Regions from separate parts of the Lysinibacillus sp. FSL K6-0075 genome, predicted to be linked through region 1. Evidence: riboswitches for the same ligand, from Rfam matches in the RefSeq annotation. Region 1 holds a riboswitch; each other region holds the start of a gene.
The links. A riboswitch is a leader RNA that binds a small molecule or an ion and turns the genes downstream of it on or off. The one in region 1 is predicted to bind cobalamin.

Region 2: it holds a riboswitch for cobalamin, as region 1 does, so the genes downstream of both, MHB65_RS23040 (hypothetical protein) here and MHB65_RS21855 (iron chelate uptake ABC transporter family permease subunit) in region 1, are expected to answer to the same signal.
Region 3: it holds a riboswitch for cobalamin, as region 1 does, so the genes downstream of both, cobT (nicotinate-nucleotide--dimethylbenzimidazole phosphoribosyltransferase) here and MHB65_RS21855 (iron chelate uptake ABC transporter family permease subunit) in region 1, are expected to answer to the same signal.
Region 4: it holds a riboswitch for cobalamin, as region 1 does, so the genes downstream of both, MHB65_RS02665 (ABC transporter substrate-binding protein) here and MHB65_RS21855 (iron chelate uptake ABC transporter family permease subunit) in region 1, are expected to answer to the same signal.

The regions. Positions count from the first base shown of each region.
Region 1 is NZ_CP151947.1:4,379,293-4,382,449, forward strand. It holds gene MHB65_RS21850 (heme ABC transporter ATP-binding protein) at 1-755, opposite strand, end outside; gene MHB65_RS21855 (iron chelate uptake ABC transporter family permease subunit) at 761-1,807, opposite strand; cobalamin riboswitch at 1,952-2,140, opposite strand; gene MHB65_RS21860 (biotin transporter BioY) at 2,295-2,891, shown strand; gene MHB65_RS21865 (YdhK family protein) at 3,007-3,157, shown strand, end outside.
Region 2 is NZ_CP151947.1:4,590,230-4,593,386, reverse strand. It holds gene ytvI (sporulation integral membrane protein YtvI) at 1-161, opposite strand, end outside; gene MHB65_RS23050 (hypothetical protein) at 252-806, shown strand; gene MHB65_RS23045 (glutathione peroxidase) at 892-1,437, shown strand; cobalamin riboswitch at 1,586-1,784, shown strand; gene MHB65_RS23040 (hypothetical protein) at 1,945-2,502, shown strand; gene MHB65_RS23035 (cobalamin-binding protein) at 2,486-3,157, shown strand, end outside.
Region 3 is NZ_CP151947.1:1,274,463-1,277,619, forward strand. It holds gene MHB65_RS05940 (DMT family transporter) at 12-866, shown strand; cobalamin riboswitch at 951-1,127, shown strand; gene cobT (nicotinate-nucleotide--dimethylbenzimidazole phosphoribosyltransferase) at 1,215-2,270, shown strand; gene MHB65_RS05950 (trimeric intracellular cation channel family protein) at 2,322-2,927, opposite strand.
Region 4 is NZ_CP151947.1:566,285-569,441, reverse strand. It holds gene MHB65_RS02670 (iron ABC transporter permease) at 1-684, opposite strand, end outside; gene MHB65_RS02665 (ABC transporter substrate-binding protein) at 681-1,646, opposite strand; cobalamin riboswitch at 1,784-1,967, opposite strand; gene MHB65_RS02660 (acyl-CoA dehydrogenase family protein) at 2,025-3,157, opposite strand, start outside.

The sequences.
Region 1 (3,157 bases):
ACATATGTGAGATAAGGCTTACCTGTCAGTGAGTGTGTTTGAATATCGGCAAAGACACCAAATACATCTTGCAACAATGCTGGCGTCAGCACTTCCTCTGGTGTACCATGACAAACGATCCGCCCTTGCTGTAAAACGTAAATTTGATCGCAGTACATAGCAGCGATATTCAAGTCATGCAAAGCTGCCACTACGGTTAAATGTAAGGTCTGAATTAAATCCATGAGTTGAAGTTGATGTTGAATATCTAAATGATTCGTCGGCTCATCTAATATTAGTACCTGTGCTTGTTGAGCGAGTGCTCGTGCAACCATTACGCGCTTTTTCTCGCCTCCTGAAAGAGAGCTAAAGCTTCGTTTCTCTAAATGAGATATACCCGTTTGTCTAAGAGCATCTTTAACAATTTGGAAATCTTGCTCTTGATCAAGCTCTAATAGCTTTTTATGTGGCGTTCTCCCCATACTGACTAAATCATGCACAGTGAAATCAAATAAAACGGGTGTTTCTTGGCTAACAACGGCCAAATTTTTTGCAATTGCTTTACTTGTTTGCTTTAAAATATCCTGCTCATTTAATAATACCGTACCGCTTTCGGGTTTTAGGAGACGATACATATTTTTTAACAATGTTGATTTTCCGCTTCCATTAGGGCCAATTAATCCAACAAATTGCTTTTCTTTTATTTGAATACTTACATCATGTAGTATACGCTGATCGTAAATGGAGAATGATACTTGTTTCGCTTCTAATGTCATGGAAATTAATCTCCTTCACCGAAAGAATAGTTGTTACGACGGAGTAGCCAAATGAAAAATGGTCCTCCACAAAAAGCTGTAATAATACCAATTGGCATTTCCTGAGGAGCGATGATGATTCGAGCAAAGGCATCTGCCCACACTAAGAATATTCCACCTATTAAAGCACTAATAGGTATTACATATTTATAGTTTGAGCCCACAATTAATCGCACAATATGGGGAATAATTAATCCCACAAATCCAATAGAACCACTAACTGCGACAAGCACACCTGTTAACAGAGAAACGAGTAATATTAGCTGGATACGAAATTGCTGAAGATTCACGCCTAATGTCACTGCCGCCTCTTCCCCCAGTAATAATAAATTTAAATTGCGATAGTGTAGCCACAGTAGCCCAAATACAACGAAGAATACGAAAGCTGGAATCACAATATTATTCCATTTAGCTCCAGCTAAACTACCTAGCATCCAAAACATAACAGCCTTTAAAGCCCCTTCTTGCTTTGACATCATTAAAATAAAGTTAGAGATAGCCGTTAAGATAAAGGACACAGCCATACCTGCCAATAGCAAGCGGAAAATAGAGACACGTCCACCAACACGTGATAAGAAAAAAACAAGTGCAATGGCAAGTAATGACCCAAGAAATGCGGATACTGACAGAGCGTAAATCCCTAAAAATGAAAAGGCCCCTAAAATAATTACAGAAGTAGCTCCGACAGCTGCCCCTGAAGAAATTCCTAGAATATACGGGTCAGCAATGGAATTTCGTACAAGCGCCTGAATCGCTGCCCCCGCAATGGCTAACCCCGCTCCAACAATAGCAGCTAGCAAAACACGAGGTGCTCTTATTTGCCAAATGATGATTTCCTGTGAGCGACTCCAATCTTGTTCGATAGCATTTTGTATAAAAGGAATTTTAGAAAGAATAACTTTCCATACATATAATGGTGTAACTGAAACAGAGCCAACCATTACAGCAAATGTCATTGAAACAATTAATACCATGAAAAGTACAAAGGAAAATAACATAAATTTTTTATTCATCTGTTTTAAACTCCTACTGAATATTGATGAATGAAGCAATAAAAAAAGGTATTCCATGCGAAAATACACATAGAAATACCCTAGATTAAACAAAGTCAGAAAATATCCAGCTATTGTCCGTAATTGCTTGCATCCTCGTGGGCATTACAGGTATTACTAACTGGCAGGTCTCCTGGCTTCGATTCAACATCCTATAATTGCCTTCCCATTCTTACACAGTGGCAAATAATATTATAGGATTCCTCGTTACAGTTGCGGGACAGCATCGGACTTCCACCGACTTCCCTTTTAAGTGACATTCAAAAATATCACACCAATAGTATTTGAAGTTATAAAATTGTGACGATTCTATCATACATTTTTATAGATAGTTAGTCTACATAGAAATGCATCTAGCATTTGAGTTAACTAATTTTAATAATAAGGTTGACACAGATACTTTCGTTTTTTACACTAGCTGTAATAACTTTTAAAACGAGGTGAAATCATGGCAACTGTTACACAACATAGTCATCATAAATTAAGAACTGTCGACATTACCTATATTGGATTATTTTCAACGCTAATGATGGTGGGTGCTAATATCACTTCCTTTGCACCCTTTATGGTAGTTGGTGGTGTACCCATTACGCTTCAAACCTTTTTTGCGATTTTAGCAGGGCTTATTCTTGGTAGTAGAAAAGGTGCGCTCGCCTGTACAATTTATATGTGTGTGGGTTTGGCAGGAGCACCTGTCTTTGCTCGCTTTGGTGGTGGAATTGGTCAAATTTTAAGTCCTACCTTTGGGTTTATTATTACATTTATTTTAGCGGCATTTGTTGCAGGGTGGATCGTGGAACGAAGCGGGACAAAGAAAAGCTTTATCGTAGCTGCTTTAGTAGCAACGGCTATAAATTATTTGATAGGAACAAATTGGATGTTTTTTGCATACAAGCTTTGGGCGAGTGCGCCAGAGAATTTTTCTTATAAGCTAGCTTGGCTTTGGATGATGCCTCCACTACCAAAAGATATTATTTTAGCCATTTTTGCTGGTATCTTCGCGTATAGATTACAAAAAACATTGAAAATCATGCCCATTCAATAACATATCTCTTCACTTCTTTCGTGTCAGACTAGAGGAAAATTTATTCATAGGTCATGTCCATCATTTCTGCACATTTATTTGCTACAGTAAGGGCAAATAGTGAGGAGGATATCACATGACATTCAATAGAAGATGGTCAATCGGACTATTATCAGTAGTCGCTCTAATTAGTTTATCGGCTTGTACAGAGGATCAAACAAAGCCTGCATCCACTTCTGTGGATACTTCTGAAGAAATCGATCATTCTGCGATGAACCATTCAAGTT
Region 2 (3,157 bases), 210 kb from region 1:
CATTTCCGCTTAAAGAACATGACAATTGGTTCTAAGAAAAATGCACTAATCCCAGCGAATATTAAAGGCATGGACACAGGGATAACAAAATAGGCAGCTATAAGTAGGGATAAAATCACAATCAACCGAAAAATCAATTTCCTAGCATTAAATTTATTCATAAACTCACCTTCTTTGCGAAAAAAATTAAGTTAAGTGTACCATAAATCAAATTTTATTACGTTCTGAAACAATAAAGGTAGGGATAAATTATGGAAAAAGAGATTCTGCAACTTTTTAATAATCTAACAGAGCATGATCGCGATATTCAATATGAATCTTACGAGGAATTATTGAAGATTATGCAGGAACCCGTAGATTGGACATATGCAGTTTGGGAACAGCTAATAAAAGCACTTACATACAAAAATGGATATTCTCGTGCACGTGCTGCACAAATTTTATGCGCTTTAGCTGCAAAAAGTGATCCAGAAGAAAGGGTATTGGAGGATTTCTTAAAGATTTGGGCTGTGACTTATGACGAACAATCCGTCACAGCAAGGCATGCATTACAAGCAATTTGGAAAATTGGGCAAGCAGGACAGGTACAAAGAGATCTGGTTGTGTCATATCTAGCTAAAAGATTTCAAACATGTATAGATGAAAAGCAGCCATCTCTCATTCGACAGGATATTATTATGTCATTTAAAAAGCTATATGATCAAACAAATGACTCGAAATTATTAGACATTGCCCATCGTTTAATTAATGAAGAGCAAGATGCTAAATATAAAAAGAAGTATAAGTCAGCCATCCGTTCAAAGTAGCGAGATGGTGTTTTTTTGGGCAAATTCTTTGATGATCTGTTGACTAGTCAACTATAATAAACGAAAAACTATAAGGGGTTATGGCATGAGCATTTATAATTATCTAGTACGGAAGCCTAATGGTGAAATTTTATCGATGGAAACATATCGTGGAAAAACAATGTTAATTGTTAACACGGCAAATCAATGCCGATTTACATATCAATTTGAAGATTTACAAAAAATGTATGATAAATATGGGAAAGAAAATTTTGTAGTCCTTGGCTTCCCCTGTGATCAATTTGGTCATCAAAATCCTGAAGATGGGGAGGAAACTAAGCATCTTTGCAAGGTGAACTATGGAGTCACATTCCCGATTTTTGAGCTTGTACAGGTGAATGGTGAGGCTACACATCCACTCTTTAATTATTTAAAGCATGAAGCGAATTTTCGAGAATTTGGTAAGGCAAGTATGCAAGAGAAAATGCTTGCTGAAGCAATTGTTCAACTTGCCCCAAGCTTTTTAGATGGTCGTAATATTCGCTGGAACTTTACAAAGTTTCTAGTAGATGCTGGTGGTAAGACTGTCGCACGCTTTGAGCCAACAGATTCTCAGCTCGATATCGAACAGGCAATTGAAACACTATTATAGTCTATAAATTTTTTTAATAATGTAAAAACTTATAAAATGGTTTTAAATTTTCTCTTAAAGTAGAAATATTGCTGGATGTTTAAAGTTATCCATGCGCAGCACAACTATTTTTTCTGAATCATATATGATAAACTGCTTTACAAATGAATTATTCTTGCAGAATAAAGGTGCTAGTTAGCATAATCGGGAATCCGGTGAAAAACCGGAGCTGTTTCCGCAACTGTAAGTACAGCCATTATAAAGATTTACCACTGTCTCAAAGAAGATGGGAAGGTTCTTTATAACTCATTCGTTTCATGTAATGAACTGTACAAGCCAGGAGACCGACCTTTATTTGAACGTATAAAAACTTCTCGGAAGCTAGGAGGATATACGGCAAAAACATAGGCTAAGTCGAGCTTGATGGCGATCATTATGTTATTTTTGTCGTTCCTTTGCAAAAGGAGCGGCTTTTTTTATGCCTTTCATGTAAGAATTTTTCATTATAGAAAGTAGGGGGGACAGCAAGTGAAAAAAGATGCACGTTATTCTTGTTATCCATTTATGCGTGAGAAAGCTTCAACGGTCGATTTTGAAATTCGAACGGATAGCCTCACAACACATCTAGGAGTTGCATTAGCTGCAGTAAAAAAAGAGGATATTCAAGTTGTTGAAGAGGATTTAATGCTTATTTTACCTATGGCTTATCATGTCAATGGCTCAGTTCGTGGAAAACTAGCAGTAACTGAAGAGGATTTATCTTGGTTAAGTGAGCGTTATGACTTTTACGTTGGTCATGTGAAGGAAGAGATTCAAAGTTTTGTTTTACCTCAAGGAACTGAGGCCGCTGCTGCTTTACATCTTTGCCGCAGTGAAGCAAAAAAATCATATCGTACCTTACACAAAGTATCAGAAGAACGAGCGGTTCCTGCTATTCTTTTCGATTACCTTGGCTTATTAGCTAATGTATGTTTTGTCATGGCTGTTTTTATGAATCAGCAAACAGGAATAGCTGAAATACCATTTATTAGTAAATCATACCCAATGAAAAAGAAAAAGGAGAATAATAATGAAGAAAGTATTTAAATTCCAATGGCTATCAGTGCTCTTACTTGCACTGATGTTAGCAGGCTGTGGCACTGCTGAAGATACAAAAAACAAAGATGCTTCACAGGATACACAACACACAGAGAAAACAAGCTATAAAGTGACAGATGACCGTGGTGTTGAAATAGAATTTAATGAAGTTCCAAAAACAGTTGTATCATTACAACCAAGTAATACTGAAATCTTGTTTGCTCTAGGTGTTGGCGATAAAATTGTAGGGGCAACTGAGTACGATACTTACCCAGAGGAAGCACAAAAAATTGAACGTGTCTCTGATACTACGAATTTTAACAGTGAACGAATTTTAGCGTTAAAGCCAGATGTTGTCATTGCTTATACAATCGGTGATAAGGATGCACTAAAGCCGCTTGAAGATGCAGGAATTAAAGTGTTTGTTATTCAATCTGCGACTACTTTCGATGATGTTTATGGAGATATCGAACAAATTGCTGCTGTGATGGATGTTGCTGATCAAGGAAGTAAATTAAACGAAGAGATTAAAGCGAAAATTGCTGAAGTACAAACGAAGGTGAAAGACGTAAAGACGCCGAAAAATGTTTATTTAGAGGTTAGCCCTAAGCCAGACATTTATACAGCGGGCTCTAGCACTTTCCAACAAGAAATACTAGATGCA
Region 3 (3,157 bases), 1.9 Mb from region 1:
AGGAATTTGTAATGAGCGGAAAATTAGCATTTGTATTGTCCATGATTATTTTTGGTGCTGTCGGTGTTTTTGCGAAGTTTATTCCTTTATCCTCAAGTGAAATTGCCTTTTGGATGAGTATCATTGGCGCTTGTTTTTTGTTGGCCATATTTGTTTATAAAAAGGAAAGCTTTTCGAGGATCACGATTGTCCAAAATAAATGGCCGTTAATGCTTTCAAGTTTAGCATTATGCGGTAATTGGATATTTTTATTTCAGGCTTATAAGGAAACGACCATTGCCAATGCAGCACTAAGTTATTATTTTGCGCCAGTACTGGTCATCTGTTTATCTCCTATTATTTTAAAAGAGACGTTAGTAGGGAGAAAAATAGTGTATGTTGCTGTAGCATTAATAGGCCTATTTTTGATTGTCCAAAGCCAAAACATGGAGAACAGTGGTCACTTTATCGGTATTGTCTATGGTTTGATCGCAGCATGCTTTTACACGGTACTAACCTTTACAAATAAACGTATTCGTGGTTTAAAAGAGCCCGAAAATACAATTATCCAACTCTCTTTAGCTGCATTTTTGCTCTGTCTCTATATTGTAGGGACTACGGGTTTTCAAGTGATGCAAATTAGTTTTGGGTTCGTTCTAGTATTGATAGTACTTGGTATTGTGCATGCAGGTGTGGGGTTCTTTTTGTTCTTTTTAGGCATGTCTCAGCTAAAAGGTCAAAGTATAGCCATTCTTAGCTATATTGATCCACTGACATCATTAGTACTCTCAACAATGATTATTGGTGAACAAATGACAGTCCTACAAATAATAGGGGCTGTTCTTCTATTAGGCTCAACATTACTAAGTGAATTGGAAAAGACATAAGCCACTTTATAGTGTTACTGTTTAGTTTTACAAGTTTACTTTTCACATATTGACAGGAAAAGTGAGCTGTCGTAGATTTAAAGTAGTTGAATAAAAGCAATAGGTGCCCAATAGGGAGAATAGGGAATAAAGTGAAAAGCTTTAGCGGACCCGCCACTGTATAAGGGAGTTTCATAGTGAATGCCACTAGCAAATTGCTGGGAAGGTGCTATGAGATGTTGAACTTGAGCCAGGAGACCTGCCTACATGCTTTAGAAGATATAGATGATGGAAAAGTCTGTAGTTTATTTGTCATGACAATAAACTACAGACTTTTTCTTTTTGTCTTAAAAAGAGAGGAGCAATTTCATGCAATTACTACAAGACACGATACAAAACATCCAAGGTGCTGACCTGAAGGTGATGGAGCAAGCTAGACAGCGTATAGATGCCCTATGTAAACCCCCTGGCAGTTTAGGAAAACTAGAGTCCATTGCAGTGCAGCTTTCTGGCATAACTGGACAATTATTTCCGGTGATTGATAAAAAAGTCATCATTGTTTGTGCAGCAGATCACGGTGTTTGTGAGGAAGGTGTAACCACGAATCCACAAGATGTGACGGTCTTTCAAACATTAAATTTTCCTAAGGGAGGTACAGGTGTTTGTGCGATTGCGGGCATTACCAATGCAAAGGTAGTAACAGTAGATGTTGGGGTAAAAGAAGATATTCCACTTGATGCAGGTGTCCTCATTCATAAAATTAAATATGGTACAGGTAACATGGCACAAGGTCCAGCTATGTCTAGAGAAGAGGCTATTCAATCCATTGAAGTAGGAATTCGTGTGGCAACAGAGGAAATCAGAAAAGGTGCCAATGTACTTGGTACAGGTGAAATGGGCATCGGTAATACAACACCGAGTGCAGCGATATTAGCTGTTCTAACTGACTGTGACCCAATTGAAGTAACAGGATTTGGAGCAGGAGTTGGTCAAGGTGGAATTGCCCATAAAGCGGCGATTATTGAAAAAGCAATTAGCTTAAATACGCCTAATCCTAAAGATGTCATCGATGTTCTAGCTAAGGTTGGCGGGTTAGAGATAGGGGCGATGATAGGCATTATACTTGGCGCTGCAGTCCATCGTAAACCTGTTGTCATTGATGGATTTATTTCAACTATTGCCGCGCTCATTGCTTATAAGCTCGAACCAAAAGTAAAAGATTATATTATTCCTTCCCATGCCTCAGAGGAACCAGGGGCTAAAATTGCCGCTGCATTACTTGGCATTGAACCAATGTTGTACATGAATATGCGTTTAGGTGAAGGCTCTGGTGCAGCCCTAGCCTTTCCCATTTTAGATGCAGCCTGCTCGATGATGAAAAATATGGTGACTTTAGAAGAATCAATGCAGTTGTTAAAAAGATAAAAACAATAAAACAGCCAATGACTTAATTTTTGGTCATTGGCTGAATGGTATTTATGCTCGATTTAACTTACGTAATGGCAAGCGCCACTTCATCATATAGGAAAGAATACGTAACGCTGTAATTACTGCGAATAAAATATAAAGGAAAATGTCCCCTGTAAAAACCTCAAATCCGATTATCAGCCCTGCGAGAGCTGCCCAAACACCATAAACTTCATCACGGAGAACTAATGGTTTTCGTCTAGCTAATAAATCTCGTACAATACCACCACCTGAACCTGTTAAAACTGCAGCTACAATGACCGCGCTAATTGGCATATCAAGCTTCACAGCATAGAGTGCCCCTTGAATAGCGAATGCTGATAAGCCAATGGCATCTGTGAAGTTACCCCAACGATGCCAATGCTGAATCAGATGATGTGGAAAAATAAAGAATATCGTAATTGCAGCCAGTGCAATTTGAAACATCATATCCTGCCCCCATAGTGTTGTGACAGGTAGTCCGATGAGTAAATTTCGAATTGCTCCACCACCAAAGGCCGTAACAATACCAAGTATATATACACCGAATAAATCGTATTCTTCTTCCATGGCAATGATTGCCCCAGAAATAGCAAAGGCAATTGTTCCTATAATACTAAAAACCTCCCAAGCCATCCCTTTCACCCCTTCTATCAATAAATAAACTTTTTTATAAGTTAAAAGACTTTTTTACGTAACAGAATCTATGAATTTAATAGCCAAAATCAGTCATTAAATACGCTTCTTGAAATAAGTCCGCACATTAGCTTAGCGTAAAATTCCGTTAGAAACAATAGGCAAGTTTTACAGGTGCACATACAAATTGATAAAATGTGATTAAAATAAAGAAAAACATTCGTCAAAAG
Region 4 (3,157 bases), 1.2 Mb from region 1:
ATTAACACCTAAATGTTTTGCTCGCTCTTCACCATACAACAAAACATTTAGCTCTCGTCTTTGCGTCCATAGCATAATTGAACCTACAATAACAAATGGAAAGATCATTTGGACATATGGCCAACCACGCATCGATACAGAACCAAGTAACCAGCCTATTACCTGACGTAATTCTTCACCAGATAAAGCAATCATTAATGAAATAAGGGAACCTAAAAATGAACTAAAAATAACACCTGTTAATATCAATGTTTCCATTTTCAATGAACGGTCTACGAGTCTAGCGAAGCTCATGACAACTACCATCGTGATGATAGCACCGATCATACTAAAGGTTGGTAGAGCATACAAACCGACGACAGGGATAGAAATACTAAAAAAGATTGTTATAACAGCACCAACAGAAGCCCCTGATGAAACCCCTAGTGTGTATGGGTCTGCTAATGGGTTTTTTAATAAACCTTGGAATGCTGCTCCAGCAATAGCTAGAGATGCCCCCACTAGTCCTGCTAACAACACGCGAGGCAAGCGAATTTTCCAAAAGATATTGGCGGCTGTTTCATCAGCCGCCTTATTCCACAATACTTCTAATGGAATATGAACTGAGCCTATCGCTACGCCACACCAGATGCTAATAAGAAGAAGCGTACATGTTAGTGCATAGGCTAGTGCTATTTTTTTCACTTAAATACCTCAGGATAGATCGCTTTTGCTAATTCTTCTAGACCTTCTGCTAAACGTGGTCCCTGACGACTCGTTGTACTTTCATCTACCTGTACAATCGCATTATTTTTTACGGCATTAATAGTATCAAAACCCGCACGTTTTGGTATTTTCGTTAAAATATCTGGTACATAATGATATGTCACCACAATGACATCTGGATTTTTCGCGATAATTTGTTCTGCATCAATTTTATACCAATTATCACCATCTACAGCTACATTCTCTGCATTGATCATTTCAAGCATTGCGTTCATAAATGTGCCATTGCCAGCTGTATAAATATCTGGCTCATCCGATGCTTCGACTAACACTTTTTTTGGTTCAACATCCTTGACTTTAGTCAAAACTTCTTCTACTTTGGCCTTCATATTAGCAACAATTTTTCCAGCCTCTGGTAATTTCCCTGTAGCACGACCAAGTTGCTCAATTGTCGTATATGTTTCATTAAAGTCTTGTGCATTTCTTACTACAAACACTTTCAAACCTGCTGATTCAAGCTGTGCAATAGCCTCTTCTGAAAGAGACATGCTAGATTCGTGTGAAAAAACGATATCTGGTTTTAAGGCAATAATTTTTTCAATATCGTATTCCATTCCGCCAACCTTATCCTTCTCAGCTGCCTCTGGTGGATAATCGTCGTTGTCAGTAACACCAACTATTTCATCATTTAAACCAAGTCCAAAAAGGATTTCAGTGTTACTTGGAATAAGTGAAACAATTTTCTCAGGAGGTGCTTCAAGAGTAATGTCCTTGCCAAGGGCATCTGTTATAGTCATTGGGAATGTTGCTTCATCCTGTGCTGTTTCTTGCTGTGTTTGCTGCTCAGTAGCTGGCTTGTTATCTTTTGCTTCCTGTCCACAAGCAGCTAGCAAGCCTACTGCTAAAAATGCTGATAATCCTATTTTCCAAAATTTCTTCATGTGAATCCTCCTTCGTTGATCCGTGCGACATTTCACTTTATTCTGCATCAAAATAAAACCCCTCATCTTTGAATGATGAGGGGGCAAAATCGCACCAAAAAAACTGATACAAAATCCACCACCCTATCCTCGTAGGTTGTCATGTCTGTTATAAAGGCAGGTCTCCTGGCTTGTGCTCCTTGCGATTTTTCAAGCCTTCCCGAAATCTTCAGTGGCATCATTTGAAAAAACTCACACTTACAGTGGCGGGACCGCATCGGATTTACACCGATTTCCCTTTTCACTTTACTTAAGTAAAGAACCTTTACAATATTCAGTTGATTTCATTATACATGAAAATGAAAGAAGTCGCCTCCATTCAAGACGACTCCCAAGCTATTATACAATTTCAGAAAAATATTGGACTGTTTTCATTTGAGCACCCATTTCTCTTAATGACCACGTCTGCTCTAAATAAACGTCCGCTAGTTTTTCATATTTCCCACCAAATTTATGCGCCCATTCTACTGCTACAACACTTTCATAAAGATGAGCCATTTTTTTCGCCATATCTTTTGCTTCAAAAGTTTTCGTTGCCGCGTCTAAAGCGCTAAAGATTTGTAATTTCACAGCCATATTCGCTAATTGTTCTTTAACGATTTGTACTAACGAGCTGTTAGCTAATTTTTCTAAGCGTTCCTCCATCTCCTGTACAAACAGTTCATGTGCATGAAACTTATCTACTAACCGAATGAGTTCTAAGGCCAAAATATTAGCCGTCCCCTCCCACACCGTCAACACTTGTGCGTCTCTTAATAAGCGGGGCGTTACAAAGTCTTCGATATAGCCATTACCTCCGTGTAATTCAATTGCCTCACTAGCATAATGAACGGCTTGCTCTGCTGTTTCCTTTTTCATAATGGCAATATATAAACGATTCATAATAAGGTCTTGCTGTGTTCCCTGTCCACTCGTCACTTTATCGTATAATTGAATAAGATCAAAAACTGTCGCTACTTCCACATGCAACTTAGCCGCAAATTTACCTAAAGTATCCTGAACCATAGGGTATTGTGTTAAAGGCTTGCCAAATGCATAACGATTGGTTACGTAATGTTTTGCCTCTAAAAAGCCACGACGCATAATGCCAATTGAAGCTACTGCATTACAAATTCTTGAGAGATTTAGTGCTTCTAGCATGTAATAAATCCCTTTATTTTGCTCCCCTACAACATAGGCAAGTGCACCATCAAATTCTACCTCACCTGAAGGAACTGCTCGAACGCCTAACTTATCTTTCAGTCGGCGAATACGAAGATGATTGGCTGTTCCATCTTCTTTGTGCCAAGGAACTGCAAACAACGTTAAGCCTTTGGAACCTGCTGGCGCATCTTCTAGTCGTGCCAACACCATCGCTACTCCACACATGCCCGCATTGGATGCGAAGTATTTTTCACCATATAGGCGATACGCAGCGCCATCCTTTCTCGCCTCCACAACATTCGCGCCAACGTCTGAGCCTCCTTGACGTT